Regions from separate parts of the Pradoshia sp. Z5_111 genome, predicted to be linked through region 2. Evidence: riboswitches for the same ligand, from Rfam matches in the RefSeq annotation. Region 2 holds a riboswitch; each other region holds the start of a gene.
What was found. A riboswitch is a leader RNA that binds a small molecule or an ion and turns the genes downstream of it on or off. The one in region 2 is predicted to bind S-adenosylmethionine.
Positions count from the first base shown of each region.

Region 1 (4,016 bases), on a different contig from region 2:
AAGCCCTCCTCTTAATGAATGTAAACACTACCTATTATGAGTATTTATGACTAATTTTATTTACCCTATTCAACACGATTCTAACTATATATTTAACAATAATTTAAATAATGGGTAATAAAATTAGTCCAGTTGTTAAAAAATAGATCAATCCTCGAGTGAGGATGATCTATTTTCGCCAAGGATATATTATTGTAAATTTTTAATTGTAATACTATTTACAGGTAAAAAGTTCTCCCCTGTATCCAGGTACGTTACAGATACCTGATCATTTTCCTGCAGATAAATGATCAGAGGGTCCTTTTCAGAAGACATATTGTAGCTTTGACCATTATCCAGAAGGAACGAAACAACGGTATATTCACCTGATTTTTCTTTATAAGCTCTTATAACTTTCCCTTCAATTTTCTTCTCAACACTTGTAGAGGTGCCGTTAACCGTTCCGCCGCCTTTTTGAAGAGCAGTTTTGTATAGCTTTAAGGCTTCATTTGGTGTTGACCCGTATGCTGTTATTTCAGGATTGGCAGCAGATACGATGAAATAATTTTGTAGGAATCCATTTGAATCCAGTACTCCTGTTAACCAACTGGCTTCACCGTAAAAATTATAGATGATGGGCATTTTTCCTTCCCATTTCTTTTCTATAAATTTCTTCTCGATAATTTGCAGGGCGCCCTGTGAATCCATGTAGGATTCCTCCATATTACCTGTATAATAGACAGCTTTACCCGTCCTGGAATTTGTGAGCGCATAGCCGAGCATAGAATCGACGCCCTCTTTAGGACTCGTGAAATCAGTGAAATAATACATATCTCCATTTTCATCAAAGATCGGACTTACATTCGCCTCGGTACCCTCATCAGAAGGCAGTTTAACATCTGATTTTCCAAACAGGCTATTCCAATATCCATGAATATAATTTCCAAAGTAGCTGTTTTGTGTACTGACGACCTCTGGTGCAACCGAACCATCAATAAATTCAGGCGCTTCAGAAAGGGTATAAGAGTTGGACTTCCCAGTTTTGGCATCCATCACTACAACACCTTTTACCTGGAAGCCATTTCTGGCAGAGACAAAATCACCATAAGAACGAATATAAAATGGTGTGCCATTATCATCTACTTCAAGCTGTGAATCCCCATAGAATATGTAGGATGGGTACTGTAGACGAATACGGCGCTCTGTTTCTTTATTGAAGAATGCAGAAGGAGTGTAGATCATTTCTGCCTCAATAAATTTAGGGTTGGCTGATGAATCTGTGGCACTTAATATAAAGTATCCAGGAGTTTCTTTCCCTTTCAGCCATTTGAAGAATCCTGAAAATTCGACTGGAGCAATATAAACATACTCACCATTTACTTTTTGGATTTGCAAATTTCCTAATTCGTAGTAGCTCGTATTTGGTACCTGGCCAAATGCTTTTTTCATTTTATTGCGGGCGTATTGAGGAGGCACGCTGGCCGGCTTTTTATTTTCATCAAATGTTTGTATTTCTTCTTTGACGTCCATTTTGGCTATTGTATACTTTTCATCAGCATTAAACAGAAATGCTGTTAAAAAATAGAGGCCGACAAGCAAACTACCTGCAAATAAAATACCTTTAATAGTTCTCTCCATACCCGTAGCAATCATTGAACCCAATAGAGTTAGTATGATGACGTAAATCCAAAGAGAGGAGATAGTTTGATCCAAAAGGGTGAAGTAATAAAATAAAAATGCTCCAATTGTGATTAATGCAGCTAAACTGACAAAAACAAGTAGCCTAGTTTTCCCCTTCATGTGGATACGTAATTTTTCATTATTTTTGAATGGCACAAGAATAAGTGCCGATATAACCCCAATGATAATGGAATAGATGAAGATATTTCCCATAAAGTACCCCTCCTTATTTTTTTCATAATTTCCCTTAATATCCTATACGAATAACTGACCACAATGATTCATGAATTGGAAATATTCATGAATTTTAGTTGCTGTAACTTGATTTAGGGTATTCTTTATTATAAATCAAAAATATTTTAAATATTATAAATTATTATTGACATTGCTAAACAAGATAGGATATAGTTGGAAACATCAAATTTAATTGAATAGCAAGCGATTCTTATCGAGAGAAGTGGAGGGATTTGGCCCTATGATACTTCGGCAGCGGATTTTTACTATGGTAAAAATACTGTGCTAATTCCAACAAACATCTGTTTGAGAGATAAGAGGAAGCTTTAAGCGAACATATTTCTACTTGTCTTTTTATGTATATGTTCATACAAAGCCTCTTCTGTCTAATGACAGAAGGGGCTTTTTGCATTTCGAATTTTTTAGGCCTGGAGGAGAGAACATGATTGAGTTTCGAAACATAAAAAAGTCATATCAAGCAAATGGTCAAAGCGTAGATGCTCTGAGAGGCATTCATTTAACGGTTGAAAAAGGGGATATTTTTGGAGTGGTAGGATACAGCGGGGCCGGGAAAAGTACACTTTTGCGTTTAGTTAATATGCTTGAACGGCCTACTGAGGGGGAGGTCCTTGTGAATGGTAAATCGTTTGCCAGTCTCAAAGCAAAGGAATTAAGGGCAGAGAAAAAGAAAATCGGGATGATCTTTCAACATTTCAATTTACTTCAATCTAAGACGGTATTTGATAATGTAGCGATTCCATTGATACTATCCGGCGTTCGTAAAGAAACGATTCAAAATAGAGTTCGAGAATTACTGGAGTTCGTGGGGTTATCAGCTAAGGGTCGAAGTTACCCGGATGAATTGTCAGGGGGACAGAAGCAGAGGGTTGGAATTGCGAGAGCTCTGGCCACGAATCCATCTATCCTGCTATGTGACGAAGCTACATCGGCATTGGATCCGCAGACGACAAGGGATGTTTTAGAGCTATTGAAAAAAATAAACCGAGAATACAATATAACAATTTTGCTTATTACACATGAAATCTCGGTGATTAAAGAGATATGCAATAAGGTCGCTGTCATGGAAAATGGGAGGGTTGTTGAGCAGGGTCCTGTTCTTGATATTTTTTCCAAGCCAACCACTGAGGTTGCCAAGCGGTTTGTTAGAACAGTCATTCACGACGAGATTCCGCAGAGCTTTTTGAAATCCTTAAAGGAGAATAAACCAGCAGTTTGGAAACTTAATTTTTTGGGATCTTCGTCTGGCAAGCATCTACTTTCAACAGTGGCGAAAAGTTTTGATGTCCATTTAAGTGTTCTTTCTGCCAATATTTCTGAAATACAGGAAACCCCTTTTGGGAATTTAATCGTTGAGGTCATCGGTGAAACAGAAGAAATAAAGAAGGCGATCCAATACATAGAGAGTGAGGATGTGCTCTTGCAGGAGGTTAAGCTATCATGAATGAACAGTTTTTAGGAATGGAAATTACACTTGAACAGTTACTGATTGGATTCAGTGACACACTCTATATGGTTTTCTTCTCCTTACTATTCGCGGCCGTGATTGGATTGCCTTTAGGGATTTTACTCGTCATAACGAGAAAGGGTCACATTCTGGAGAATAAGTGGGTGTTTAATATATTGAACCCAATCATTAATATTTTACGCTCGGTTCCCTTCATTATTTTATTGGTGGCTTTGATTCCATTTACACGATTGGTTGTTGGTTCGGCGATTGGAACGAATGCCGCCATTGTACCGCTTGTATTTTATGCAGGTCCTTATATTGCCAGATTGGTTGAAAATTCATTATTGGAAGTTGATAAGGGAATTATTGAAGCAGCTCAGTCAATGGGCGCGACTGAATGGCAGATTATTTTTCGGTTTTTAATACCCGAGGGGCTTAGCTCTCTTGTTTTAACCTTTACAACAGCGACTATTGGACTGGTTGGAGCCTCAGCAATGGCAGGGGCTGTTGGTGCTGGAGGGGTTGGAGATCTCGCCCTCACCTATGGTTATCAGAGATTCGACACTAACACCATGATTGTAACTGTTGCAGCACTGGTGATCATTGTGCAGCTTTTACAATCCATAGGCAATATGCTCGCTAGAAAAATAAGAAG
Region 1 covers NZ_JBZCPQ010000002.1:468,417-472,432, reverse strand. Annotated here, with positions in the region: gene AC4D4A_RS06540 (YrzE family protein) at 190-1,872, opposite strand; SAM riboswitch class I at 2,102-2,213, shown strand; gene AC4D4A_RS06535 (methionine ABC transporter ATP-binding protein) at 2,336-3,355, shown strand; gene AC4D4A_RS06530 (methionine ABC transporter permease) at 3,373-4,016, shown strand, end outside.
Region 1: linked by a shared signal. The riboswitch ahead of AC4D4A_RS06535 (methionine ABC transporter ATP-binding protein) and the one ahead of metK (methionine adenosyltransferase) in region 2 are both predicted to bind S-adenosylmethionine.

Region 2 (4,016 bases):
TCTCCATAGGTTCTCCAATTTTCTTTGTAAAGCAATGTCCAGGCAATAATTTTTTCACATTCTTTGTCATCGTCGCTGGTTCTGGAATAAATTGAAAGGTAAGATAATGTTGCAAAGAAACAGGATCCAATTCTTGTTTTTCTAAAGCGTATATAATGCTTTTCTTCTCAGAGGCAAAATAAGTCTTATCCCCATCTTCCTTATAAAAAAATGGTTTAATCCCAAATGGATCACGGGCACCAAAAACAGATTTCTCCTGTTTATCCCAAATCACAAACCCAAACATCCCACGAAGCATTTCAACTGCCTTTTCCCCATATTGAACAAATGCCGCCAGGATTACTTCAGTATCTGAATTTGTAGAAAACGCCATGCCTTCCTTTTCAAGCACTACTTTCAATTCCAAGTAGTTGTATATTTCTCCGTTAAAAACAATCCAATAGCGTTCATTTTCATACGTTAAGGGCTGATGTCCACATTCAATATCAATGATGCTTAGTCTTCTGAAACCAAGCTGGATATGTTCATCTATATAATACCCCTCGTCATCCGGCCCTCTATGCGTAATCAAGTCATTCATACTTTTAATTAGTTCTGAATCCTGATTCGCTTGTTGGTGATCATGCATACATCCTACAAATCCACACATTATTATTCACTCACTACCTTTACTTTCGACTGTTTTTCATTTAAAAATATCAAAGAATTAGATTTTAGATATAAGCTAGCGTCCCGACAAAATACGATCCATTATACCCGATTTCATAGTTTCCTAATATTACCATATTTAGACAAAAAAAGAAAGAGGGCTTATCCCTCTTTCTAGAAATGTTTATGCTGTTTATCTTAGATGTTAGCTTCCGTACGCAGTACTTCTACTTTATCCGTTTTCTCCCAAGGAAGATCTAAATCATTGCGTCCAAAATGTCCGTAAGCTGCTGTTTGTTTATAAATCGGACGTCTTAAATCAAGCATTTTTATGATTCCTGCAGGGCGCAGATCAAAGTTAGCACGTACTAATTCAATTAATTTTTCCTCTTCAATTTTACCTGTACCGAACGTATCAATGGATATAGATACTGGCTGAGCTACACCAATCGCGTAAGCCAGCTGAACTTCTGCTTTATCTGCAAGACCTGCTGCTACAATATTTTTAGCTACATATCTGGCTGCATAGGCAGCAGAACGGTCTACCTTTGTAGCATCTTTACCAGAGAATGCTCCACCACCGTGACGTGCATATCCACCATACGTGTCTACGATAATTTTACGGCCAGTCAAGCCTGCATCCCCTTGTGGACCTCCGATAACAAAACGGCCCGTTGGGTTAATAAAATATTTAGTTTGTTCATCAATAAGGTGAGCTGGAACAACCGGTTTTATTACTTGTTCTTTTAAGTCTTTCTTAATTTGCTCCAGTGTTGTATCCGCGTCATGTTGAGTAGAGATTACGATTGTATCAATTCTAACCGGATTTTTGTTTTCATCATATTCCACTGTGACTTGTGTTTTTCCATCAGGACGCAAGTATGGCAGAACATCTTGTTTACGAACTTCAGCCAGCTTTCGAGATAATTGGTGAGCAAGAGAAATAGGAAGAGGCATTAATTCTTCTGTTTCGTTGCAGGCAAAACCGAACATTAGACCCTGATCTCCCGCCCCAATTGCTTCAATCTCTTCATCTGACATCGTGCCTTCTCTTGATTCCAAAGCTTGGTCTACACCTTGGGCGATATCTGCAGATTGTTCATCAATAGAGGTTAAGACAGCGCATGTTTCTGCATCGAAACCATATTTTGCACGAGTATAACCAATCCCTTTGATTGTGTCACGTACAATTTTTGGAATATCCACATACGTAGAAGTAGTGATTTCTCCCGCTACTAAAACTAATCCAGTGGTAACAGATGTTTCGCAGGCTACCCTTGCATTTGGATCCTTTGCTAATATTTCATCCAAAATGGCATCAGAAACCTGATCGCAAATTTTATCCGGATGACCTTCTGTTACAGATTCTGATGTAAACAAATGTCTTTTATTAGACATGTATATTTCCTCCTTCAGTTTCCCTGTTTATGGCTACTCATTATCTTTAATTATCTCCTGATTATACGAAAAAAGACCTTTCCCCTTTATAAAGAAAAGAGGAAAGGTCTGAGTCTCAGAAATCGGCCTTTCACTCTCATCGTTCAAGGCATTATAACCTTGCATCAAGTTAGCACCTTTGCGTGATTTCCATTAAAGGAATCAAACTGCAGGTTGCCCCGGCTTCATAGAGCTCGTCTCTCCACCGAGTCTTGATAAGAGTATCCATATCAAATGTATATAATATCTTATCCATCATTTTCTGTCAATAAATAAGCAGGAATATATTGTTAAGATAGACCTGAAGCTTCATCCTTTCCTAAAAGAAACACATTCCGACCTTAAGATTCGCATTTCTATTATGATATTGATATAATTAATTTACGAATATTCAAATAAATATACATTGTTATTTATCCATAAAGGTTGACTAATATCACTGTTTTTTTCACTATGGAAAATAATAATAATTATTCTTATATACTATATTAATCAATTGTTTTGAAAATTAACACAATTAGTATGGATAAATCAATTAAATGTGTTATACTAATTTCCATATAATATACTTACCAAAATTCTGGAAAAGGATGATACCTTATGAACAGTGTAGGAGTTTCCAATGAATTGAAACAATTACTTACTCATGATAATATTCACATTCAGCTTTCAGTGCCACAACTAGTTGAAAAAGTATTAACCAGAAAAGAGGGCATCCTCACATCTACTGGAGCTATTAAAGCTGAAACAGGTAAATATACCGGCAGATCCCCAAAGGATAAATATATTGTAGAGGAAGCTGCTACTAAAGATAAAATAGCCTGGGGAAGCGTCAATCAAGCAATATCTGAAGATGCATTTTCTAAATTATATGATAAAGTTATCGATTACCTCGAAAAACGAGATGAATTATTTGTATTTAATGGGTTTGCTGGAGCTGCAACAGACTACCGCCTTCCTATACAAGTAATCAATGAATATGCCTGGCACAATTTATTTGTACATCAGTTGTTTATCCGCCCCACTAAAGATGAGCTTGAAAACCATTCGCCTGAGTTTACTATTATCTCAGCACCAGGTTTTAAAGCAAACCCTCTTGTGGACGGTACACACTCTGAGACGTTTATCATCATTTCATTCGAAAAAAAAGTGGTCTTAATTGGAGGCACTGAGTATGCAGGTGAAATGAAAAAATCCATTTTTTCAATCATGAATTACCTGCTGCCTGAGAATAATGTGTTCTCTATGCATTGTTCAGCAAATGTAGGTTTTGAGGGAGATGTAGCTCTTTTCTTTGGCCTATCAGGTACTGGAAAGACTACTTTATCAGCCGATCCAAATCGCCGCCTAATAGGTGATGACGAACATGGCTGGTCTCCTGATGGGGTATTTAACATTGAAGGCGGCTGTTACGCAAAATGCATCAATCTCACAGAGGAAAAAGAGCCTCAAATTTTTAATGCCATTCGCTTTGGTTCTGTACTAGAGAATGTAGTTGTAGACGAAGATACGAGAATTGCTGACTATGATAATGGAATGTTAACTGAAAATACCCGGGCAGCTTACCCAATCGAAGCCATGCAGAATATCGTCACACCAAGTATAGCAGGCCATCCCAATACCATCATCTTCTTAACTGCTGATGCTTTTGGTGTTCTGCCTCCAATCAGCAAGTTAACAAAAGAACAGGCAATGTATCATTTCCTAAGCGGTTATACGAGTAAATTGGCAGGAACTGAACTCGGAATTACTTCACCACAGGCAACGTTTTCTACCTGCTTCGGTTCACCGTTCTTACCATTACATCCAACAAAATATGCTGAGATGCTTGGCAAAAATATTGAGGAGCATCAAGTTCAGGTATATCTGGTTAACACCGGTTGGACTGGAGGAGAATATGGAACAGGCAGCCGAATGAAGCTTTCTTATAC
Region 2 covers NZ_JBZCPQ010000006.1:28,512-32,527, reverse strand. Annotated here, with positions in the region: gene asnB (asparagine synthase (glutamine-hydrolyzing)) at 1-649, opposite strand, end outside; gene metK (methionine adenosyltransferase) at 847-2,046, opposite strand; SAM riboswitch class I at 2,180-2,307, opposite strand; gene pckA (phosphoenolpyruvate carboxykinase (ATP)) at 2,686-4,016, shown strand, end outside.

Region 3 (4,016 bases), on a different contig from region 2:
CTTCCAAATGAGCTGGTTCCATTTGATATGAAGGCTTTTTGTGAAGCAAAGGAACAGTTTGTCGTCGGTGTTACCGATTGTGTCACAGGCGAACCAGTATACTACAGAAAAGAGCACCTTACAAAAGATATTATAACGATTTTGCGCGCTTCCAGTTCGATTCCTTTTTTTGCTCCGGAAATCTCTTATGATGGCAGGATGTTGCTTGATGGTGGAGTTGCCGATCCAATACCGATTCAAAAATCCCAAGCAGATGGGAATACAAAAAATATCGTTGTGCTCACCGGGAACAAAGGCTATATGAAAGCGTCGTCGTTTGATTGGCTTGGAAAAAGAAAATATAAGAACTATCAAGGGCTGCTAAAGGCCCTTCGCAAACGGCATATCGTTTACAATGATACGATCCGCTATTTGGAGGAACAGGAGGAAAAGGGACTTGTCGTTATTATTCGTCCATTAGTGAAATCAGATGTCAGCCGTGTTGAGCGTAACCCTAAAAAGCTGAAAAAGCTATACAATCAAGGATATGCTGAGGCCAAGGCTGCTTATGGAAAAATAAAACGGTTATTGTAATAAAAACCCATCACGTTAAATAGTGATGGGTTAACATTAAGTATGAAATTAGGCTAATTCTGATTGTAAGTAATTCCAGATTAAATGAGCAGTATGTTCAATAGAACTGATATGGGTTCTTTCAAAAGCATGTGAAGCATCAATGCCAGGTCCAATTAATCCGTGTTTGATATCATAACCGGCACGGATGGCAGCAGAAGCATCAGAACCGTAGAAAGGATATATATCTACACGGTAATCAATCTTGTGCTGCTTTGCTAACGCGACTAAATGCTGACGAAGGCCATAATGATAGGGGCCGCTTGAATCTTTCGCACAAATGGAAACACTGTATTCATCCGTAGATTGTCCATCCCCAATGGCTCCCATATCTACAGCTAGGTATTCAACGGTTTCAGCAGGAATATTGGAGTTTCCGCCATAGCCAATTTCTTCGTTATTTGAAATTAAGAAATGAGTTGTATAGGGAAGAGTGATACCTTCTTCTTTTAGCTGTTTAATGATGTACATTAAAATGCCGACACTCGCTTTATCATCTAAATGACGGGATTTAATAAATCCATTGTCTGTCAATTCAACGCGTGGCTCGAAGGAAACAAAATCACCTACGGAAATACCCAAACCTTCTGTATCCGTCTTGCTTTTAGTCACAGCATCAATTCGAACTTCAATCGTTGCATCCTCGCGTTTAATATCCCCCATTTTCTGATAAACATGGACTGAGGTTTGGTTTAATAGTATTGTCCCTGTATACGTTTTCCCTTCAGAAGTATGGATTTTACAATATTCGCCCTCCACAGAATTCCAGCGAAATCCGCCGATCATTGATAATTTTAAACGTCCGCTTGGTTTGATTTCTTTCACCATAGCACCTAATGTGTCTACATGGGCTGTTAGAAAACGGTGCTTTGTATCATCCTGCCCCTTGATTGTTGCCAATAGGGCACCTTTATTTGTTTTTACTGCAGGTATTCCTTGAGATTGTAAAAACTTTGCTACATGATCAATCACTTCCGTTGTATAGCCGCTCGGACTTGGAATGGATACAAGGTTTTTTATGTACTGGAAAATTTCCTGACCATTGGCTTTCATGGTTTCGAATCACTCCTTTTTATGGATAGATTTATTATATACCTTTGTTAAAAAGTTGGACAATAAAGGCAGAAATAACTTGCTTTTTTAGCAGTGGGACTGTAAATTTATAGTTAAATAAATATTCTGAAAAATCTTATCAAGAGAGATGGAGGGACAGGCCCTGTGAAATCTCAGCAACCGCCAATATGGAAAGGTGCTAATTCCTGCAGGAAGAATCATTCCTGGCCGATAAGAAGGAGCTCATTTTAATGAAAAGTCTTCTTCTTGAAGACTTTTTTCGTTTATAAGCCTATTTTTCATTCACTGGCAAAATGAGCAGATTGAGGAAATTCGCAACATATGATGGTGTATAAGAGCCGGACGAAGGTAAATCAGAATAACTGTATTTTGGGGATTAATAAAGAGAGAGGAGTCATACATATGACAACAGTTAAAATTGAAACACTCTTAGCTCAAATAGGCAATCGAAGTGAAACACAAACAGGTACTGTTAATCCGCCAGTTTATTTTTCCACAGCCTATCGCCATAACGGAATAGGGGAATCAACAGGGTTTGATTACATAAGAACAGGGAACCCAACCAGAAAATTATTAGAGGAAGCAATTGCCGAGCTAGAGGGTGGTGAACAGGGATTTGCCTATAGTTCAGGCATGGCTGCCATTCACTCATTGCTATGCTTATTTTCTCCAGGCGATGAAATAGCCGTCTCTGCTGATCTTTATGGAGGGACCTACCGGTTATTTGAACAAATATGGAAGACATATGGCATCAAGTTTACCTATTGCCAAACATATGAAGATTTTGCTGAATCCATTACGGAAAATACGAAGGCCTTCTTTATAGAGACTCCGACAAATCCGCTTATGCAGGAAATGGATATTAAAGAAATTGCTCAATTGACCCAATCTAACAATCTACTGCTCATCGTAGATAATACGTTTTATACACCCATTTTACAAAGACCGATTGAGCAGGGAGCAGATATTGTTGTCCACAGTGCCACCAAATATTTAGCAGGACATAATGATGTGTTGGCAGGTTTAATTGTCTCAAAGAGTGCAGAGGTTGGTGCGCTTTTAGAGGAATATCAAAATGCCACAGGAGCCGTGCTGCCCCCATTTGACTCCTGGCTTGTGATGAGAGGAATGAAAACATTGAGCCTACGGATGAGGCAGCATGAGGAAAATGCTAAGAAAATCAGCAGATTTTTAAGAGAAAGAGAAGAAGTGACAGATGTCCTTTATCCTGGTAAAGGGGGGATGATATCGTTCCGGCTAAAATCAGAGGAATGGGTCAATCCATTTTTAAAAAGCCTTCAAATCATATCCTTTGCTGAAAGTCTGGGTGGAGTAGAAAGCTTAATGACATACCCTGCTACACAAACACATGCGGATATCCCTGAGGAAGTGCGGACACAAAATGGGGTCTGTAATTGTTTGCTGCGCTATTCTGTTGGGATTGAGCATGCAGATGATTTGATTGATGATCTTATTCAAGCTTTTGAATCATTATCGATTTAGGTTAACTTTACAGGCATTTAGGTGCATCATGAAGCATTCCAGAAGTAATACCTGAAAAGGATAAATCGGAAAATTATGTAAATTAAAGACCCGTTTTGTTATACTAAACCAAAATGGGTCTTTGGGGAGAATGAAAATGGCTGAACAGGTGATTTCTATTAGTAATCTTCAAATGCATTATGGGTCGAAAGAAGTTCTTCGAGGAATTAATCTTAATGTAAACAAGGGACAAATTATCGGATATATAGGTCCCAATGGGGCAGGAAAAACAACAACGGTTAAAATATTACTCGGACTCCTTACAGACTATACAGGCTCAGTGAAGATCTTTGATAAAGAGCTTTCTGAGGATAGGATCACCTATAAAAATAGAATTGGCTATGTGCCTGAATTGGCGGATTTATATGATGTATTGACTGCACGAGAATATTTGACTTTTATAGGCGAGCTATATGGTTTGTCTTATGAGCAGGCTGACCAGAAGGCTTTTAAATTAATGAGGCTATTAAACATTGAAGAAATGTATGATTCACGAATAAATAGTTATTCAAAAGGGATGAAGCAAAAGGTTCTGTTAATTTCAAGCCTTCTTCATAATCCAGATATTTTATTTTTAGATGAACCGTTAAGCGGCCTCGACGCAAATAGCGTTATGATCATCAAAGAATTACTGGGTCTGCTGGCAAGTGAGGGGAAAACTATTTTTTATTCCTCACATATCATGGATGTTGTCGAGAAAATTAGCAATCGAATTATTTTACTGCATGAAGGCAGAATAGTTGCAGATGGAAGCTTTGCAGAATTACAGGATGTTGGCAAGGAAGGAA
Region 3 covers NZ_JBZCPQ010000005.1:115,498-119,513, forward strand. Annotated here, with positions in the region: gene AC4D4A_RS12020 (patatin-like phospholipase family protein) at 1-573, shown strand, start outside; gene AC4D4A_RS12025 (M42 family metallopeptidase) at 622-1,665, opposite strand; SAM riboswitch class I at 1,799-1,903, shown strand; gene AC4D4A_RS12030 (methionine biosynthesis PLP-dependent protein) at 2,089-3,189, shown strand; gene AC4D4A_RS12035 (ABC transporter ATP-binding protein) at 3,320-4,016, shown strand, end outside.
Region 3: linked by a shared signal. The riboswitch ahead of AC4D4A_RS12030 (methionine biosynthesis PLP-dependent protein) and the one ahead of metK (methionine adenosyltransferase) in region 2 are both predicted to bind S-adenosylmethionine.